Regions from separate parts of the Paenibacillus sp. FSL H7-0350 genome, predicted to be linked through region 2. Evidence: a T-box and tRNA genes for the amino acid it is inferred to sense, from the RefSeq annotation. Region 2 holds a T-box; the other holds one or more tRNA genes.
What was found. The T-box of region 2 lies ahead of metG (methionine--tRNA ligase). A T-box ahead of a tRNA ligase gene usually reads a tRNA of that ligase, here a tRNA-Met.
Positions count from the first base shown of each region.

Region 1: it has a tRNA-Met gene. The T-box ahead of metG (methionine--tRNA ligase) is inferred to sense a tRNA for this amino acid. The anticodon was not compared.

Region 1 is NZ_CP151972.1:2,403,139-2,410,266, forward strand. Features, by position in the region: gene NYE24_RS11060 (hypothetical protein) at 1-120, shown strand, start outside; gene NYE24_RS11065 (undecaprenyl-diphosphate phosphatase) at 131-934, opposite strand; gene NYE24_RS11070 (hypothetical protein) at 1,070-1,366, opposite strand; gene NYE24_RS11075 (DUF6199 family natural product biosynthesis protein) at 1,464-1,667, shown strand; gene NYE24_RS11080 (hypothetical protein) at 2,111-2,416, opposite strand; gene NYE24_RS11085 (hypothetical protein) at 2,645-3,169, shown strand; partial or broken gene NYE24_RS11090 (transposase) at 3,255-3,467, shown strand; gene NYE24_RS11095 (hypothetical protein) at 3,491-3,616, shown strand; tRNA gene NYE24_RS11100 (tRNA-Ile) at 3,739-3,812, opposite strand; tRNA gene NYE24_RS11105 (tRNA-Met) at 3,862-3,935, opposite strand; gene NYE24_RS11110 (hypothetical protein) at 4,021-4,185, opposite strand; gene pyrE (orotate phosphoribosyltransferase) at 4,754-5,395, opposite strand; gene pyrF (orotidine-5'-phosphate decarboxylase) at 5,392-6,108, opposite strand; gene carB (carbamoyl-phosphate synthase large subunit) at 6,306-7,128, opposite strand, start outside.
Region 2 is NZ_CP151972.1:125,442-132,569, reverse strand. Features, by position in the region: gene NYE24_RS00750 (aminotransferase class I/II-fold pyridoxal phosphate-dependent enzyme) at 1-200, shown strand, start outside; gene NYE24_RS00745 (DUF1292 domain-containing protein) at 278-601, opposite strand; gene NYE24_RS00740 (copper amine oxidase) at 685-1,239, opposite strand; gene NYE24_RS00735 (DUF3892 domain-containing protein) at 1,495-1,731, opposite strand; gene NYE24_RS00730 (GNAT family N-acetyltransferase) at 1,823-2,266, opposite strand; gene NYE24_RS00725 (hypothetical protein) at 2,390-2,605, opposite strand; gene NYE24_RS00720 (site-2 protease family protein) at 2,683-3,759, opposite strand; T-box leader at 3,942-4,213, shown strand; gene metG (methionine--tRNA ligase) at 4,263-5,912, shown strand; gene NYE24_RS00710 (aldo/keto reductase) at 6,121-7,074, opposite strand.

The DNA.
Region 1 (7,128 bases), 2.3 Mb from region 2:
TACAGCGTCGATGCTGTTCATCCTGAAATTCCGGATTTTGTGGGTATCGAGACGATTGAAGTGGACCACGTGACCCAGACCTTCTCCATCCTGCTCCAGGAGCCTAAGGAATACGACTGAGTGCAGGATTCTACAGGATAACAATTACATAGAACAGCCCTGCTAACACGAACCGGTACAGCGCGAACCATTCCAGTCGAAGCCGCTTGATCATCTTGATGAACGTGACTACTGCAATCATGGCTACGAGGAAGGACGTCACGAACCCGATCAGCATGAGCACAAGATCATCCGAATTCAGCGCATTCCGGCTGTCATAGAGGTCCAGGAGGCTGGCTCCGAACATTACTGGTACTGAAATCAGGAAGGTGAAGTCCGCAGCGGCTTTCTGGCTGGTTCCCAGCAGCAGGCCCCCTGAGATCGTCGAGCCGGATCTTGAGAACCCGGGCCACAGCGCCAGACACTGGAACAGCCCGATGCCGAAGGCTTGGGTATAATTAAGCCCGTCTACCGTCTCTGACGTAACGGATCTCCTGCTGCGTGCAGCGAAGATCATCAATAGTCCACCGGCAATCAGACCAATGAGAACCGGCTTGGGGCCGAATAACTGGCTCTTGATCGTGTCTTTGAAGAGCAGATACACCACTAGTGCCGGAACCATAGCCAGGATCATGTGGATGGCATTCAGTCCCTTGCTCTTGGAGAAATCCAGCTTCAGCATATTCATCCCGATGTTCACATACTTTTTCCAATACAGCAGCAATACAGCCATTACCGCACCTAACTGGATTACGATTTTGAAGGTAACCGCACCCTCCCCCTCGAAGTCCAGCAGATCCCCTGCAAGGATAAGGTGCCCGGTAGACGAGACCGGCAAGAATTCAGTCAACCCCTCAATAATCCCTAATAGTATTGCTTTGATAGCTTCAGTCACTGGTGAATAACCCCTCTCGGAAGTGAATCAATATATTTCCAGTATAAGAGGCAGAAACGGAATTCCCCATCGAATGAGCTAACAATATAGGGGGTGGTGTGACATAATTGTCATGTGGGACTGGACTCTCTTTAATTAGTGGTTTGGGGGACGTTCCTGTGATTTACGTGATACCCATGATAACCCCCACTCTATGATCAGGCCAAAGGCTAACCAGGAGACAAAATGAATGCCATACAGAATGTACTGGAAAGCTTGCTCATTCTCCATAGAAGAATTCAGGTTTGTTAATTCGGGGTTAAAGATTAGGAGCAAGGGACTGGTTAAGAACAGCAATAAGTTCTTGTCGTCTTCTCCTGACAGATTATAGAGACAGACCAGCGAAGACAACACAGGTAGCCAGAAACTTAGTTTTTTGAATATCGTCTTCATAAATGACCTCCTTCTTGTCAAAATCATACTTCCCGCATCCAGAAATATGCAACTTCATGCAATGGGCTTTCGTAAATGGATAAAGGAGCTGGTAAAAATGGTTGTTATTTTCGCTGTTATTTTCGTATTGATTGCAGTATTGAATATCTTCTTCCCGGCCATGGGCTGGCGTATGCGTTACGGCTGGATGGTAAAAGGCGACTCCGGCCCCAGTGAAGCCTACCTCATTATGAGCAGAATCACCAGCGTGATCGTTCTAATTATCTTTTTCTTGTTCTTTTTGCCTTCTATGTTTGGTTAGATGTGTATTCTTCCATAAGCATCCCTCCTTAGTTGGTATATATTGTATAATTATAAAATAATGTATTTGAAAGGTAAAATAATGAAAAATAATACCAAATGGTTTGTTTACATATGTTGGTTCGGGGCTCTTGCTATTAATATTCGGTTGTTAATACGATCTTTTTCAAACAATGAGCCTGTATACTCTAATGTAGTTGGTGTGACTTTATTGGTAATTGCTATTATTAGCTTACATTTCAGTGAGAAAGCTAAAGAACAAAAGAATGGAAGTAAGAAGCATTAAAAATTAAAACCCTTAATAATTATGAACACAATTATTTAGATTTTGCGAACGCTATAAAATAACCCTTCTGGCTTAAGCCAGAAGGGTTTATTATTCGCAAGTATTTGAGAACAGCTTATAAAAGGCCATTTAAAGACATAAAAGTCATCCTAAGGTGCTTAATTAAATTTTTCAACTAACAATTTTTTAATTCCATCAAGTAAAGGTAATTTCTCACCTGAACTATTGAAACTAGGCAATGAATCCCGGATATCATCAATTTCTTCTTCGCTAATATCAACACAGCGGCCTTGAATCAATATCCTCCATACCAAAGGATATTCATTTATTTGTTCTACATTAGGTTTTAATCCCTGGCGAGCTCTTAGTTCAACCATAAGTGAGTTCAATGCACTAGTTATGTTTACTTTTTTCTCAACATGAACATCAAATGCCTTTTTTATTTTTTCATCCCAATCATCCATTTCATAAACCTCCCTTCGACATCATATTTCGTCATCCAGCAAGTTTTTTCCTTCACGCACTTCGCCCTAGAAGAAAACTGTACAGTTCCTTCCTAAAGCCTATATAAAAAGTCTTTGCACTTAGCTGGCTACTGAGGCGAATCTTTTAAGTGCCGCTGCTGCTTCTTTTTTCACTGTCAATATTCCTGCTCCATGTCTATATGTGCATCAGCCAAGCAGCCCTATCGATTGACCCCGACGATTACACCTATAGAAGGTACAGAAAAAGTAGTACCTTTGAGTGAAGATGAATTTTACCAGGAAGTAGCAGAATATAATGTAGCACAAAATGAAAAACAAACTCTGCCAAAGTTAAGAATGATAAAACAACAAGAAGTAAACATTCAAAATTCAAGCGTAGATTATGTTACTGACGATGGCTATATGAAATATACTATGCAAGCTTTTAAAGTGGGGACAAATGATTATCAGCTTAACCTACGATTTGAATGGGTAATAAGTCCCTCTCAAAGAGGAATTGATATCTTAGCACTAGGACATGGTCCGCAGTTAGTACAGTCTGGAAATCAGAGCAATGTCATATTCACAGCTGCATATGATGCAGTTAGTAGCGGGCAAACGTTTACTGGGCTGCCTATCCCTCGTGAAAATACAGTTGCTGATCCTGGCGGCACAGCAATTACCTTTGAACTTCCAACTTTGGCGGTAGAGAGGCTGGCTCTCCACATATTTTTGGGTCATGACATGCGCTAGAATAGAAGGCGAAGCCAGACTGCCGGAATAGACCGATTTCGGCATGGGGGCCGTAACGATGGGCGTCTAAATCGCTTCGCGTTCACACCGCCAGGAGCAACAGTTTTCCCGGCTCGGGCTGACACTCTCGCGGCAGACCATGGCGAATTGGATGATGTATGGGGCAGATCAGTGGCTGACGACGCTGCAGGTGCTGCGTGAGCCAGGAAAGTCCGCTGAGTCGCAGTCGTACCTGTGGTTGTACTGGACCGGATGCAGTGGACCGCCCATTGTGCTTTATGAATACTGCAGGACGCGTGGGTTGCCGCCGAACGCCTGGACATGACTCCAGCGATGTTCAATGAGAAGTACTCACATCTGCTCCCGATCATGCAGGAAGAAGCCGTTGACAGAATTGAAAATGAACTCAATAAATTCGCAGAAAAGCAGCTTGAACCTGTGGAATAAAAGTCTCCGTTAGCAAATCCGTTAGCAAGCTATAAAATATGGCCTTTCCCCACTCAAGCATATTCGCTCCTATGAGCCTATAAACAGCAAAAAACCCTTACAAAGTAAGGGTTTGAGTGAAGTGGGCCCTACAGGACTCGAACCTGTGACCAATCGGTTATGAGCCGACCGCTCTAACCAACTGAGCTAAGGGCCCGGACTAGGATATCCGTATTATACGAGTGCTGTCCGGTGTAATAAGGTAATTGCGGGGGCAGGATTTGAACCTGCGGCCTTCGGGTTATGAGCCCGACGAGCTACCGGGCTGCTCCACCCCGCGTCAGTTAATAATTATTTAAACAGCGACAATAGATAATATACAATATACCCATGGATAAAGTCAAGGATGATTTTGGATTTTCTGTCTAAGGCAGAAAACGCACACCATAACGGCCCTTACGCGAACGGTATATTTCCACAAAACTCGGATCATGATAGCCATAGATCCAGCCGTCCTGCTCCAGTCTTTTGGCAAGGCAGCCCGCTTGAAATCTGGTCCTGAACAACTTGGCAAAATAGATCCAATTCATGATACCCTCTTCTCCTTCATCACAATAATATATGTCCCGGTGCTATTTATCATGCCCAGTTTTGCAAGAAAATTAGAGGATTGCTCAGCGGATCGGATGGCAATTTCTGCCCGAAAGCTTAGGTGGCTGGTTGAAGGATAACGCTCGCCTGGAGCAGATTACTGGGGGGATGGATTATAAAAAATGAGTTGAAAACAGGAAGAGAGTGCGCAGCTAATTAGGGGCTGTGGAGATAATGAGCAGTTGGGGGGAAACAGTTGGATTTTGTACACTTAATTTGGTGGAAATCTCTTCTTAAAAGGAAATAAGTGGATTTAGATCATCTAGTTCTGGCGGTATCTGCGTTATTGTCCATTTCAGGTTTCAACAAGTGTATTTTATCCAACTAAAGTCTCCAGAAATGTGCTGAGCCATTGAATAAATGCTATTTTTCCAGTTATCCCCTAAAAAGGTGTTTCGAGAGTGAACGGGCGCCCGACCGAAAAAGGAGTTCCATCATGTGAAAGTACTCAAAAAGAAGCCCGATCCCCTTCAAAGGGGACTGAGCTTCTTTTATACGTCCTCTTCTCTACACGCCGAAGGCGGCAGGGTCCTGGCGCCAGGATTGCAGCAGCGCTACATCGCTCTCCGCGATCTTGCCCTGGGCCAGCGCCACATTAATCAGTGTGCTGTAATTGGACAGGCTCTGGAGCGGAAGCTGTGCAGCGGCGAAGGCTTCTACGGCGCGGTCCAGCTCGTAGCTGAAGATGGCCAAGACGGCCAACGGGAGGCCGCCTGCTTCTTGTACGGCCTGCGCAGCCTTGATGGAGCTGCCGCCGGTGGAGATCAGGTCCTCGATCACGACGACCTTCTGGCCGGGTGTGATCAGTCCTTCGATTTGGTTCTGCTTGCCATGGCCTTTGGCCTTGTCCCGGATGTAAGCCATCGGGAGACCGAGCTTATCGGCCACCCAGGCCGCATGCGGGATACCGGCGGTTGCTGTCCCGGCAATCACCTCGGCGTCCGGGTAGCTGGTTCTGATCAGCTCTGCGAAGGCCTCGGCAATGTAGTTGCGGACGGCCGGGAAGGCCATGGTCAGACGGTTGTCGCAGTAGATCGGCGATTTGATGCCGGAGGTCCAGGTGAACGGCTCCTGCGGACGCAGGGCTACCGCTCCGATCTCCAGCAGATGACTTGCGACCTGTTCACTTCGATTCTCTAATATGCTCATGCTTGGCTCATCTCCTCAATAATAGTCAGTGCTGCTGCACGCGGATCTGCCGCTGCTGTAATCGGCCGGCCCACTACCAGGTAGTGGCTGCCTTGGCGGATAGCCTGCCTCGGCGTCATGACCCGGGACTGGTCGTCCAGGGACGCCCCGGCGGGCCGGATACCAGGGGTAACCGTACGGAACTCGGGTCCGCACGCTTCAGCAATCACCACGGATTCCTGCGGGGATGCTACCACTCCATGCAAGCCTGCTTCCGCTGCAAGCTTGGCGTAACGCACCACTGCATCAGTCACTGTTCCGGCTATGCCGATTTCGCGGTTCATCACTTCCTGGCTGGTGCTGGTAAGCTGTGTTACTGCAATGATCAGCGGCATGTGCAAGGGTGGCTTCAGGCTGACCGCCTGGGCCGCTCCTTCCAGTGCAGCCGCCATCATGGCGGCTCCTCCAGCGGCATGTACGTTGAACATATCCACGCCGAGCAAGGTCAAGCTCTCTGCCCCGCCCCGTACGGTGTTGGGGATATCATGCATTTTGACATCTAGGAATACCGAATATCCGCGCTCCTTCAGCTCCCGGATGAAGTCAGGACCGGCTGCATAGAACAGCTGCATGCCCACCTTCATATAACAGGGGATTCCTTCGAGCTGTTCGATCAGCGCCCGCGCCTGATCTGCATTCGGGTAATCCAATGCAACCATCAGCCGTCCGGCCATTTCATTCCACTTCTCAATCTGTCCGACATTCTCGTGCCCGTGCTGCTGCTCTGCTGCTGTCCGTTCCATTCGCCAACCTTCTTTCTTAGTTATCGTATCCATCGCCTCTGGCTTCAAGGTCCCGGGCATAGGGGAACGGTCTGCGTTAACGCAAACCGTTCCTGTAGCAGCCTGTTACAGCTGCCTCACCCTCTATCTTATTGTCCAACAAAAGCAGGCATCGGCTGGGACGAGAAGTTAATCGTCTGCAGCATTCTCAGCAGCGCCGTTACCGTATCGAGCGAGGTCATACATACGACTCCGTTCTCTACCGCTTCACGGCGGATGCGGAATCCGTCACGCTCAGGCGTTTTGCCCTTGGTCAGTGTATTGAAGACGAAGTTCGCTTGACCGCCGCGGATCAGATCCAGAATAGTCGGCTCACCTTCATCCAGCTTGTTAACATTCATTACGTTCAGCCCGGCCTGCTCCAGCGCCGCTGCTGTACCGCCGGTGGCGATAATTTTGTAGCCCATGGCATGGAAGCCCTTCATCAGTTCAACTGCTTCAGCCTTGTCTTTGTCGGCTACGGTTACGATGATTGCGCCGGTGGCGGGAATCTTCATTCCTGCACCGATCAGGCCTTTGTAGAGCGCCTTGGCATACAGTTTGTCGCGGCCCATGACTTCTCCGGTAGATTTCATCTCCGGTCCGAGCGTAGGCTCTACTCTGCGCAGCTTGGCAAAAGAGAACACCGGTACTTTTACCGACACATAATCGCTCTCCGGCCATAAGCCTTCAGTATACCCATCTTCCTTCAGCTTGCCGCCGAGAATGATCTTGGTCGCCAGGTTCGCCATCGGAATACCTGTTACTTTACTCAGGAACGGAACCGTACGTGAGGAGCGCGGGTTGACCTCAATGACATACACTTCATTCTGATAAATGACGAACTGGATGTTCACCAGACCGATGGTCTTGAGCTCCTTGGCAATCTTGATGGTAATCTCGGCAATCTTCTGCTTCAGACCTTCATCCAGA
Region 2 (7,128 bases):
AATCTGCCGGCTATATCATTGCAGAATTCATCTACGTCTATCCGCCGGGAATTCCAATTCTTCTCCCTGGAGAAGTTATTACCCAGGATAATATCGACTATATCATCGACCATGTAGAAATCGGACTGCCTGTCAAAGGACCCGAGGACCGCAGCATTACCAATGTGAAGGTGATCGTCGAAGCAGAGCCTATCTCCTAAGGCTTGTCCTATAGCAGTGCGACATGCAAAACCCCGATACGTATAGAGTATCGGGGTTTTGCATGAATGCCTGAAATCTATTCTTGCTGGGCAAGCAGCTCGTTATAAGCTTCTTCAACAGCTTTCCATTCAGCCTCATCTTCAATGTTGTACAGAACCATTTCCTCGTCTTCTTCTTCCATACGAAGGATGATTCCGTCTGCTTCAGGATTCTCGCGCTCAAGCAGCAGGGCGTACAACTTCTCGCCTACGTCGAACGTTTCCACCAGTACCATTTCTACATCTTCGCCCTGCTCGTTCGTCAAGGTCAGCACAAACTCCTCGTGCTCATGGTCGTGATCATGTCCGCAACCGCATGCTTCACCATGTTCATGGCCATGCTCATGTTTGTGATCGCTCATTGTAATACCTCACTTTAATTGAATTATCCTACATTTGGTATCGTAACACGTAAGATAAGGACAGGTCAATTTGCAGGAGGGACTTAATTCTTGGATGAGGCCGTAACTACCTTCTCGGACACAAGAATGTAATCTCCGTTCCTCGATGCCTTCATGAAGAACCCTACGCTATATTTTCCCGGTTCCTTGAAATCATAGGTGAACTCCGGTGTAGAGAACCAGAAATCCTCATTCTTGGAGCCGACGGCATCCTCGAGAATATCCTTCACATTCCCGGCAGGGTCGGTGATTGCCACCTTCACGGCAGCGATGCTGTCCTTCAGGCTGTCCACCTGCGTTAGAATCTTCATCTTCAGCTTACCTGTGTTGACATTGCCGAATACCGTGTCGCCTTTGAACAATACGATATGAACATTCGGCTTGAGGATCGTCACTCTGCCCGAGCCGTCCCAGCTGACGACGCCCCCTGCCTCCCTGGCGGGAATATAGGTCTTGCCATCAATCAAATAGCCGCCATCGGCTATTTCCTTTCCATTGCTCCATACTTTGATCTTCTGGTTCACAGCGTCCGCGAACAAATAGGAGCTTCCCATCATGAAAAACACAACCGTGCACAGAGCAATTTTTCTCCATCTCATTGTAAAGCCCCTCCAAATAATTCATGCTGTTAATGTATACTGTTAAGCCTTCGACAAGTTGCGCAGAATTCAGGGATTTATTTCTTTTTGCAGAAGAAAAGAAAATCAAGCCCTCGTGCAACCGGTTTCGGCTTGTACGCAGACCTTAACGATGCATGGCAAGGGAGTCCGCAGTCGCCCTTAGCACATAGAAACGGCCGAACTTCAGCGCCTGTAAGACGCCTGTCCGGCCGTTCCCCTGTTATCTATGCCCGGCTAAAATTGCGGAAGCTGATCCAGATTATTCGTAGGATCTCCATCTGCATCGCCGCGGATATACATTTCACCGTCTTTGCCCTTAAATACATTGACCCCTGCGATGCTGCCGGACTGAACCTCCTGAAGAGCCTGCTGATAATCCAGCACGCGTCCGGAGGAGGTCTGGAACCCTGTCAGGTCCCCGTCACCGTTACGTTTGGCGGCAATAAAGCGTTCCCGTTCTTGATTCATCACTTAGGATCGTCTCCTTCGCACTAGAATTAGCCTTCTACACTGGCCCGATTCTAGCTTGTCCACCGCAGCGAAAGAGTATGTACCCGTCAGATTACAAGGCCTTATTCATTCTGACATGCAGAATTCCGGCATCATAGAAGGGCTCCTTGGAGATCACTTCATAGCCTAGCTTGCTGTAAAATGGTTCTGCTTGACACTGGGCATCCAGAACGGATGCCTGCAGACCCAGCTCACGGGCCCGTTCTTCCATAGCCAGCAGCAGGATACGTCCGTATCCCTTGGCGCGGAAGGCCTCGTGAACGGCAATCCGCTGCATCTTGGCGGTGTCCGCTTTATAGTAGATCAGCCGGCCGGTTGCAGCCGGCTGCCCGCCCTCCATGAGCAGGAAATGATGCACATGCTCACTAATGGCATCATATCCGTCGATTTCCTCTTCTACCGGCACCTTCTGTTCTTCCACAAATACCTTCTTGCGGATCTCCAGCGCCATTTGAAGCTGCTCCTCTGTAGTAACATGTACGATTTCCACTGCCATCTCCCTGGCTCCTCTCTATAGGTCCAATCAATATGGAGCATTATACAGAATTATTAATATCCTGTATAGAGTCTGAGAGTTTCCGGGTAAGGCCAGCGGGCAGGGAACCGCCGGACACTGATTTCAGGGAGTGTCATAGACCTCCTCGGGAATCGAGCGGTCATATACATCCCGCAGAACCGGTGAGGTCAGGCTATCCCGTGAATTCAGACTCCCGTCCAGTCCGGTCATGTTGTGAACATCCGAATATTCAGGAATCTCCTTGCCTGACGCACATCCGGCGATTCCCAGAAGGAGACAGGCTCCAATCCATAATAGACATACTCTTGCCATGCGCATTGTTATTACCCCCTCATCCTTCTCGGCTCTTTACAGCTTTGACGAATCGGGAGATTCATAAACGAAATTTTTCAGATTTACAGATTTACATTGCCGACCACATGGACAAGATACATCATTCCCCCCAGAAAGGCGGCAAGTGCAAAATATGCAGCCCCATATCTCAAGCGGGAAGCAGCAGGCACTTCATAATACTTATCATTGTCATGGATCGTAAAGCTGATCTCACAGGTCATCTTCATATGAAGGCTGGTGTCCACATACAGCTGGTCGAGCTGCACGACTTTGACTTTTCCGATCAACGACTGTACTGGCAGGGTTGTCGTTCCATAGTAATCCAAGTTATCCCAACGTACCCCGACAAACTGCTGGCGGTTCAAATCACTGTAGGTGGTGAACGGCAGCTCCCGTTTATGCTCAGGGCCGGGGATCAGATACCCTTGCTCCTGCAGATCCCCGATGGGGATCAGGAAGCTTTTGAGCACCGTATGCATCTGGCTCTTCGTACGCCGGCTGATGTACTTCTTATACATATCATAGGCGAACATTACCCAGATGATGCCGAACAGGATAGATTTCAGATAGATGATTACAGCTAATCCTCCAATGAGCCCTACCAGCCATAACCAGCGGGTAACTGCCGTGGCAATTCTCCCCCCGTCCAGCGGATGGATCGGCAGCAGATTAATCAGATTTAGGAAGAAGCCGATGTAGGCCAGTGAATATAACAAGGGACTATGATAATAATAGGCAGCTCCGAACACGATCAGTGCACCGATACTCCCCAATATAGGACCGCCAAAAGCGACATAAGCTTCCTCTCTGGCATCCAGCGGCTGCTTCTTCATCGTAATCAGTGCGCCCATAAAAGGAATGAACAGCGGAGCGCTTACCGGCAGTCCGATCCGCTTGGCAGCGATAACATGACCGATCTCATGAACGAATAATAACGCAACGAAGCCCACAGCGAATTGCCATGGTGAAATAAGTGCATAGGCCCAGATCGATATCATCATGGAGATCAGCGGACCTGCGATTTTCCCCAGCTTAAGCAGAGAGATAATAGCCTTTCCCTTAAGGAGGAGCAGTACCGCCCCGCTGCCCAGCCATCCCCATGCGCCCGAGCTTTTTTTCTCCTGTTTGTTTTCCTGCAATAGTCTCAATCTCCTTTTGATCTCTGTGTCGCTTCACTTCCAGGCCACGGAACAAGCACTCTTCTGCTTCCCGTTGCCCTTACTCTCTACTGTCGCACAGGAGTGCGGTGGATTGCAAATAGACTTATGATGTTGACAAATCTCCCGGCCTGCATATATGATATCCAGTAATTAGGATAACCACAATAGCTGCGAAGAGAAAGAGTACCCTGGTAATTCTTCCACAGAGAGCTCCGGCCGGTGAAAAGGAGCAAAGAAGACCCTCGGGAATATGGTCTCAGAGCTGCGCACCGAACCCCGGCATGAACGGGTCGTAGGCTGCGCCGGAACCCGCATCCGTTACCATGCTAGGGTATACCCGCTTATTTTCTGCGGACGTACCTGAAGAGGTGAATGCTGCGAGGCATTGATGAATTTGGGTGGTAACACGTGAGCACAGGCTCTCGTCCCTTTAGGGGATGAGTGCCTTTTTTGCGTCCAATTAATTTGAGGAGGAGAGAAATATGACTAACATTTTTATCGGAGGGGCTTGGCCTTATGCCAACGGCTCCCTGCATCTGGGCAGACTCGCCAGCATTCTTCCGGGAGATATTCTGGCCCGCTACCACCGTGCCAAAGGTGACGCTGTACTCTATGTATCCGGCAGTGACTGCCATGGGACTCCTGTTGCTGTACAGGCGGCGCAGGAGGGGGTAACGCCGGGTGAATTCGCCAGCCGGTATCATGAGGAGTTCGCCGATTGCTTCCGCGCCTTAGGCTTCACTTATGACTTGTATACCCGGACCGATCAGACACATCACCACAGTACGGTGCAGGAGCTATTCCTTAAGCTGCTGGATCACGGATATCTGTACCAGAAACCCGGTCTCCAGTGCTATTGTGAGCAAGATCAGCGCTTCTTGCCAGACCGTTATGTCCATGGCCTCTGTCCGGTCTGCGGACAGCAGGCCCGGGGGGACCAATGCGATTACTGTTCAACGATTCTCGATCCGGTGGATCTGCTGGAGCGCATATGTGCCCTCTGCGGCTCTAAGCCTGTGCTGCGCTCAACTCAGCATTACTACCTGTCGCTGTCCAGCTTTCAGCAAGCACTCACAGAATATGCTGATTCCGCACAAGGCTGGAGAGATAATGCCGTCCGGTTAACCCGCAGATATCTGCAGGAAGGCCTGCAGGACCGGGCAGCAACACGCGATCTGGACTGGGGCGTGGATGTCCCCATCGACGGCTTCTCAGACAAAAAAATCTATGTCTGGATCGAAGCCGTCAGCGGATATCTGTCCGCCAGCAAGCAATGGGCGGCGGAGACGGGCAACCGGTGGGAGGATTTCTGGTCTGTAGCGTCCGCACAAGAAAACGATGGGCAGCCGCCTATAACTGCTTACTACGTGCACGGCAAGGACAATATTCCCTTTCACAGCCTGATCTGGCCGGCTCTCCTGCTCGGAGCTGAGGAACTGCATCTGCCGGACCGGATCTTCTCTTCTGAATACCTGACCCTGGAAGGGCAGAAATTCTCCACCAGCCGCAACTGGGCGGTCTGGGTGCCGGATATTCTCAGCCGGTATGACCCGGACTCGGTCCGTTATTTCCTGACTGCGAACGGTCCCGAGAAGCGGGATGCCGACTTCTCCTGGAGAGAGTTTATCTATAGCCATAACAGCGAGCTGCTGGGCGCGTTCGGCAATTTCGTCAACCGCAGCCTCGTATTCGTGAATAAGTTCTGGAACGGCAGAGTTCCAGATGGAGTCTTGGACGAAGCATGGGTTAGCAGTCTTAAGGATCTGTATAAGGAGGCAGGAAGTCTGATTGAAGCCGGACATTTCAAGGAAGCTCTGGAATTCATCTTCTCGCATATCCGCCTGGCTAACAAGTATTTCGATCAGCAGCAGCCGTGGCTCCAGATCAAGCATGATCCTGCGGCCGGGGGCAACACGCTGTACACTTGTGTTCAGATTATTGCCAACCTGGCTAACCTGCTGAACCCGTTCATTCCTTTCTCCTGCGAGAAGATTAGAGGCTTCCTGTCCATAGAACAGCCTGTATGGCATCCGGTATCCGTCCTTGCAAAGCAGCCTATACTGGAGCTTGAATTACTGTTTGAGCGGATAGAGGTGCAACGGATAGAAGAGGAGTTGGAGCGGATGGGTTAAGTGGAAACGGTATTTCCGTCCTTTTAGAGGACGGTACCGTTTCAGCGAGAAAGATATGGATACTTATAGCGCGAAGCATATACATTCTTATCTTTAAAAAAAGCGTTCTTCCCCGCATACCGCTCACCAAAGCAAGCGGTGCAGAGAAGAACGCTCCGGGAATTTAATCTGGATGAATACACAACGGCTGTCCGCTCTGTATGATAACTTAGTTCTGGCCGGGGTAACGCGCTCCGGCTGCAACCCCTTGCGGGGATATCTGCTCAATCTGCGCGAGATCCTCCGCCGTTAATGTAACCTGAAGTGCTCCGAGGTTCTCTTGTAACCGCTCCAGCCGCTTCGTGCCGGGAATCGGTACAATCCGCTCTCCTTGAGCAAGAAGCCAGGCCAGGGCAAGCTGTGCCGGGGCGTAGCCTTTCTCGGCTGCCAGCTGCCCGATCAGTGAGACGACCTCCAAGTTCCTGGTGAAGTTCTCTCCCTGGAACCGCGGGTAATGCCGGCGGTAATCATCCTCCGGCAGATCATCGAAGCGCTTGATCTGTCCAGTCAGAAACCCACGGCCAAGCGGGCTATAAGGAACGAAGCCGATGCCCAGCTCCTTGACCAGCGGAAGAATCTCATCCTCCACCTCCCGGCTCCAGAGCGAATACTCTGTCTGCAGGGCGGTCAACGGATGCACCGCATGTGCCCGGCGGATCAGTTCAGGCGAAGCCTCAGATAAGCCGATATAGCGGATCTTCCCTTCCTTGACGAGATCAGCCAGTGTACCGGCGGTTTCCTCAATAGGAGTGTTCGGATCAGGACGGTGCTGATAGTACAGATCGATATAATCTGTGCCGAGATGATAGAGGCTGGCATCTACGGATTTTTTGATATAAGCCGGGTCTCCCTTGGGTCCCTGAGTATGCGTAATGCCGAATTTGGTCGCAATCACAGCCTGATCTCTCCGGCCCTTAAGCGCCCGCCCGAGAAGCCGTTCATTGCCGCCGAAGCGCTGCTGCTCGAAGACTCCATAGATATCCGCTGTGTCCAGCAGAGTTACACCCAGATCAAGCGCTCCATGAATGGTTCGTACAGACTCTTCATTATCCGGCATCATCATCGTTCCAAGTCCCAGAGCCGATACGCTCAGCCCTTCGTTCCCGAGTGTTCTTGTATGCATATGGTTGCCTCCCTCTTGTACCTGTAATAGATCTTACGAACATGTCCTTATTCT